One region of the Bacillus spongiae genome, then DNA from elsewhere that is predicted to be linked to it. Evidence: riboswitches for the same ligand, from Rfam matches in the RefSeq annotation. Region 1 holds a riboswitch; the other holds the start of a gene.
What was found. A riboswitch is a leader RNA that binds a small molecule or an ion and turns the genes downstream of it on or off. The one in region 1 is predicted to bind FMN.
Positions count from the first base shown of each region.

Region 2: another riboswitch for FMN. It lies ahead of WAK64_RS08760 (ECF transporter S component); the one in region 1 lies ahead of ribD (bifunctional diaminohydroxyphosphoribosylaminopyrimidine deaminase/5-amino-6-(5-phosphoribosylamino)uracil reductase RibD).

Region 1 covers NZ_JBBAXC010000015.1:29,373-32,791, forward strand. The annotation lists gene WAK64_RS16675 (gluzincin family metallopeptidase) at 1-1,262, shown strand, start outside; FMN riboswitch at 1,568-1,702, shown strand; gene ribD (bifunctional diaminohydroxyphosphoribosylaminopyrimidine deaminase/5-amino-6-(5-phosphoribosylamino)uracil reductase RibD) at 1,809-2,900, shown strand; gene ribE (riboflavin synthase) at 2,902-3,419, shown strand, end outside.
Region 2 covers NZ_JBBAXC010000006.1:50,931-54,349, reverse strand. The annotation lists gene WAK64_RS08770 (YpbB family protein) at 1-194, opposite strand, end outside; gene WAK64_RS08765 (ferredoxin) at 460-708, shown strand; gene WAK64_RS08760 (ECF transporter S component) at 773-1,354, opposite strand; FMN riboswitch at 1,510-1,647, opposite strand; gene WAK64_RS08755 (hypothetical protein) at 1,920-3,116, opposite strand; gene sigX (RNA polymerase sigma factor SigX) at 3,082-3,419, opposite strand, start outside.

The DNA.
Region 1 (3,419 bases):
TAAAGGATTCACTTGATAGTCATCCAGAATTGGTGAAGATTCAACAATCTTTGCAAAAGCGCCTCTTAGAAAGTACGTTTTTCCTTGATGGAGAGGAGTACAACATAAGTAGGGCTCACTCCACCATGATAGATAGTCCTGACCGTGAACTTCGCCATAAGCTGCTATCAAAGTCTAAAGAAATTGGTGAAAGAAATGAGGAGTTATTTAGAACGTTAATTGTCATGCGTAATAAATTGGCCCGGGACTTAGGGTTTAACCATTATTATGAATTTAGATGTAGCTTAAAGGAAATTGATTATGAGATGTATTTATCAGAAATGAACGAGTTTTTAAAGAATACAAGAAGCTCTTCGTCGTCTTGGAATCATCGCATAAAAGAAAAATTTGGATGGGAAGCTTTACAATATTATGATCTTTATTTTACAGCCTTTAATTTTCATCAAATTCAAAGTGAAGAATTTACAGCAGAACGTATGTATGACGTTCTTAAGGATGTTTTAAATAGTTTAGACATTTCGATAGAGCAAATTCCCGTGACAATACAGAGCCTTGAAATTCCATATGGTGGTTTTTGTACAAATATTAACCCAGAAGAAATCAAAGTAGTTGTCGGAAAACGAGATTCATTTTCAGCATTCGTTACTGGAATACATGAGATGGGGCATGCCATCGACGGTTACTATAGTTCGTATCAATTTCCAGAGCTCTATCGATTTCACTCAAGCATAGCAGCTGAGAGTATTGCTGAATTATTCCAAACCATCTCGTATGATAAAGAGTTTCTAAAAAATAACTTTAAACTTCAAGAGGAAGATTATGCTCAAATAGAAGGTGCAAATCAATTAATGAATTTACTAATGGTGAAAATGAATTATTACCATAGTTTAGTTGAATATAAAATGTATCTGAATCCTGAACAGAATTTCCAAGAGCTAGCGAACAAATGTTATGAAGATGTTTTTGGCTATCAAGGTGACACTTTTCATCCAGCAAGTGAAATGTTTTATATTGAATACCCCATATTTTTTCAAGATTATAATTTTGCGTTAGCGAGTAGGGATATGATTCGACAATATTTCCACATTGAGAGCCTTTATAAAGAAACAGAAGTCTTTGAGAAATTACTTGAAATATTGATTAAACCAAATCAATTATTTTCATGGAAGCAACGTGTCGAGAAAGTGTGTGATAGACAACATACATTTGGTTACTTAGCCAAGTCATTATCGAAAATAGAAAGTGAAACGAGCGATAAATAATAGGTTTATAGAGCGTAATAAATTAGTATTTTTAAATAATCTTTCATTTCAATTAGTAGTAGGGAGTATACATTATCTGGTTAAAAAGAGCAGGATTTAAATCTTGCTCTTTTTATCATGAAATGATACTATTCAGGTATCAGGAATGGTAGGTTTTGGGTCAGGATATAGGTTAAACGTGGGTGATAAACAACTTCAGACTACGTTTAAAGAGAGTCTGTACCCAGCCCTACATACTTAACTTTCTTTAAAGCATACTTTTTTAGAAAAAGAAAAGTACATTTCTGATAACCAATAATCGAATAGAATTCCTTCGGGGCAGGGTGAAATTCCCAACCGGCGGTGATGAGCAAATGCTCTTAGTCCGTGACCCGCCTTTGGCGGTGGATTTGGTGAAACTCCAAAGCCGACAGTGAAAGTCTGGATGGGAGAAGGAATCGCGCATAAAAAATTTATGTTTTTTATGCTTATTTAGTCATGCCAAAGCCCCCGAGTGAACTATCACTCGGGGTTGTTTTTTAGTAATGTTTTGAAAGGAGCTGAAAAATGCACGAATACTATATGAAAACAGCGATATCACTTGCAATGTCAGCAAAAGGGCAGACCTCACCGAATCCAACAGTCGGTGCTATTGTAGTGAAAAACGGAAGAGTAATAGGAACAGGTGTTCATTTACAAGCAGGTCATGCACATGCTGAAGTATTTGCTCTAGAACAAGCAGGCGAGGAAGCTGAAAATGCGGATCTTTACGTGACATTAGAACCGTGTTTTCATACAGGTAGAACTCCTCCGTGTGTCGATTTAATTATTTCAAAAAAGATAAACAGAGTGTTTATTGCGACATTAGATCCCAATCCGCTTGTAGCTGGAAAAAGTGTCACAAAGTTAAAGGAAGCTGGAATTGATGTACGTACGGGTATTTTGGAGAATGAGGCAAGAGAGCTGAATCAAGCCTTTTTTCATTATATTCAAACAGATACCCCTTTTGTAACGTTAAAAGCAGCTGTAACGTTAGACGGAAAGATAGCGACAGCTACTGGTGACAGCAAATGGATCACATCAGAAAAAGCAAGGGAAGATGCACATCAGTATCGTCATTGGCATGACGGCATACTAGTAGGCATCGGAACCATTTTAAACGATAACCCCCATCTTACAACGCGACTGCCCCAATCAGGTAATCACCCTATTCGAATTGTATTAGATACCCATCTACAAATACCACTTTCAAGTAATATTGTACAGGTTGATGGATGCCAGACTATTGTGTTTTGCGGGAAAAATGCATCCGAAACGAAAGAAAAAGACTTATTGCGCCATGACGTGAAGGTTGTCAGGTGTAAAGCAGAAAAGGTTACCATTCCATTTGTATTAAATGAATTAGGAAAACGAAAGATTACTTCAATTTTAGTAGAAGGTGGCGCTGAAATTCATGGAGCCTTCTTTGCTCAAAAAGCCTTCCAACAACTTATTATGTATGTTGCTCCAACCTTGATTGGTGGACAAAATAGCTTAAGTGTATTTGGAGGACAAGGAGTCAAGTCTATTGATGACGGACTAAAAGTAGAATATGAAAAAATTGAGAAATTAGGTAGTGATTTAAAAATAATAGCAAAGCCATTATACGCAGAGGTGTAATATGTTTACAGGTTTAATTGAAGAAATTGGCGTCATTCAAAACATAAGGGCGAAAAGGGAATCTTTAGAAGTAATAGTGAATTGTCGTAAAGTTCTTGAAGATATAAAAATTGGTGATAGCATTGCGGTCAACGGTGTGTGTTTAACGGTGACTAGCTTTACTTCATCTAACTTTATTGCTGATGTTATGCCAGAAACGTACCATGCTACTTCATTAAAGAGTTTAACAAAAGGGACAAATGTGAATCTAGAAAGAGCGATGCGAGCAAATGGACGGTTTGGTGGACATTTTGTCTCAGGTCATGTTGATACAGTGGGGATTGTTGAAACGAAAGAATATAGAGAGAACGCTGTTTATATGAAAATGAGACTAGCAGATAAGAAGTATATGTCATTTATGATGGAAAAGGGGTCCATAGCCATTGATGGGACTTCCTTAACAATCTTTTCTGTTCTAGATGATGAAAATTCATTTTCTATTTCCCTTATACCACAAACTCAGCAAGACACGATTTTAAC
Region 2 (3,419 bases), on a different contig from region 1:
GTTATGCGATTTTCAAACTGTTCCCGTGTTAAGTAGGAAGCCGTTTCAAATAAAAAAGAAAGATGATAAAGGTGAGCATCCTGAATCGTTTGGGAGGAACGTTTTCCGTTTAATAAATGAAAAACACTATTTCCTGTTCGTTCTCCATTTATTTGCTTTAGACAATGTAGAATAATGGCGTCTAAATATGTCAAATCTACTCCTCCCTCTGTCATGTTCTGTATATATTTTACCATGAAGTACCCATCTATCGGTTGTTTTCTTTTCGAATAAATAGGGGAATCTTATTTATAAGCAATGAAAAATCGCTTACGTTCTTTTTATATATTCAGTATCTTTTTATTGAAAATTTGATCAATCACCTTTAGAATAATTATTAAGACAAAGTTTATACATTTTTTCACATAGAGAAAAAAGTATATTTGTTAATAAATTACATTTCACTTAGGAGGGTTTCGTGTGGCAAAATACACAATAGTGGATAAAGATACATGCATTGCATGTGGAGCTTGTGGTGCAGCTGCTCCAGACATTTATGATTATGATGATGAAGGTATAGCCTTTGTTACGTTGGATGACAACACTGGAACAGTTGAAGTACCAGAGGAACTAGAAGAAGATATGGTCGATGCGTTTGAAGGCTGCCCAACTGACTCAATTAAAATTGCTGAGGAGTCATTTGACGGAGACGCATTAAAATTTGAATAGTCATTCGTATTCATTACGAATTTTCATAAAAAAAACGAGTGCTGAAATTTCAGCACTCGTTTTTTTATACTCCTCTATATTGAGTCTGTTTGTCAATCCAAGAACGTAAACGGACAAACATTAACATAAATACGATACTAATGAGAAACCCTTTAATGACATTAAAAGGTAAAATCCCTTTCACGATAAGTTCGCGTGTTGCTTCAGAGCTCATTGCTTCTAGGTTTAAGAAAAATGAGTATGCCGGTAAAAAAACAAAATAATTTAGCACGCTCATCATGATAGCCATAAAGACCGACCCGACAACGAGACCTAACGTCATTCCTTTTTTCGTTTTAAATTTATTGTAGATATAGTATACAGGTAAAATAAATAATATTCCTGCCATAAAATTCGCAATATGTCCAACCGGTACTCCCGTTTCAGAACCTGATAAGAAGTAATCCAAGATATTTTTGAATAACTCAACCAGTATTCCTGCTAACGGTCCAAAAATAATCATTGCAATTAAAGCTGGTACATCACTAAAGTCTACCTTCAACATTGTGGGAAACGCTGGAAGCGGAAACTTCAATATCATTAGCACAAAAGCTAATCCGCTTAACATCCCAATACTGACATACGTTCTTACATTAAATTTTTTCATGTTGTCCTCTCTCCTCTTGACGATTCATCTAACGTCAGAAGAAAGGTAGTGCCAATTGGATGACATAATTAAACCCTCAAGTATGTTTACTTGAGGGAGAAAACAGGCACATCCAAATAAACGTCCTGACAAATGTCATTTGAACGCTGACATACCTTCATCTTCTCCCATCCAGACTTTACTGTCGGCTTTGGATTTTCACCAAATCAGCCTACCGAAAGATAGGCTCACGGGCTTAGAGAACAATTCTCCTTACCGCCGGTCGGGAATTTCACCCTGCCCCGAAGACGAATCTATATTTTTTTACATTACCGATTATACAGGATAAATTAGTTCTTGTGAAGAAAAAAGTTTTGAATTCGAGAGAATTCATTCTACCTTCATTGCAAGTCCCATTCAATCTGTATAGACGTACTAGTGAATGGGACATTATCAAGAGTATAAAGCTTACCCAACTATTTTTGTCAATAGCTTTCGTACGCCATAGTGATTAATGAGCAAGTACATGATAGACGACCTTCATGTTCGCCTAGCCTATAACGATGTACACGATAAATAATTATCATCATGATGGAGAAAAGACAAATTTATTAGCGCTATAAGGTACCTCTACCGGGTTCGAAAAATCCCATCCATTCCAGTTAGTAAAGTTCAAATTATCAAACTGAACCTGTTGATAGCCAAAGCTTTTCGCTGTCAATAAAATGCCTTCAATCAAATGTTGTAATGCCCTCTCCTCTATCTCATCTAGAGATATCGATGGTTGAAACCCAACTTCTAGTATCCCTTTTTCATTCTTCACTAAAATCGCTTGTTCTTCTGGAATGATCGGATTAATAGAACTATTTTGTTTTTCTGCCATTGCCAAAAACGCATCTGATATATTCTCAAAAGAAGAAGAGGAAGGAACATATAATTGCTTTCCGGTATTCTTCACCTCGTATAAAAAATATCCTCTCTTCGTTTGTTCTGTTATTTCAAAAGAATTTATCGTTCCGTAGTTCGGGAGCTGAGGAACCGTTCCGTCGCTGACCTTAAATTCAATTTCTTTCACTCTTCCACTAAATGTATATTCTAGACTGCGAAAGAAATTGGTTTCTGAATCTGAACTTCTCCCTATCTTTTCAACTACTTCTTTAGAAGGAAACGTGTAGAGAAGCTTTTGCTGCTTATCATCATATGAAAGCTTTGCATTTATGGGAAATTGATCTTGAAATCCCCATTCATGTTCAGGAATCATTTTTTCTAGTTTTAAGTAATTTTCAAACCAATTGTTCTCCTCATCTTTTTCAGAAAGAATCGTAATTGGGACAACAATACCATGATCTGTTTCTACGCCAAACGATTGGGCTGTATGAGATTGAACATCCTTTTCATATACAGCATTTTTAACAGAAGACTTTTTGGGCTCCATTATGCCTTCCTCGTTATTCATTGCGCTATGATTAGCCCCCATCTCAGTCTTAGGTTCCGTTACAACATTATCCTCCGCTATTGATTTATCTAACGTAAACTCACGATTCACGTCGTCTTTATTATGAACAGGGTTATATAATAAACGAGTAGATACGACCGATAGTAGTATGACTGCAGCTACAATAGCCAAGGAAGGAACTACTTTCCCCTTTATTCCACGTCCCTTCTTCGTTATCTCCTTTTGAACGGATAAGTATATGTCTTCCTTTGAGCGCGCATCTTTCACTTTTGGCATTTCACGAAGTAACTCTTTAACTTTGTGTTCTTCGAAAGGTTGTTTGCTCATGGTATATTCCCTCCTCCTGCACACGTTCATTCATCGATTTTTGTAATACCTTTAATGCTCTATGTTGAGTTGTTTTCACTTTACTTTCCGTCCAATCCAATGCTTCAGCTGTTTCTGAAATGGATAGTTCCTGCAAATATCGCATAATAACAACCATTCGTTGATCAACCGTACATTGATTTAAACATTCGTACATCAATTGTATCTCTTCATTTTGTTGAACAATTTCTTCAGGCATACGCTGAGTATCTTTAAGTTGCGAACGACCCCAATCGAATTTCTCAGCTATTTTATTTCTCCAGC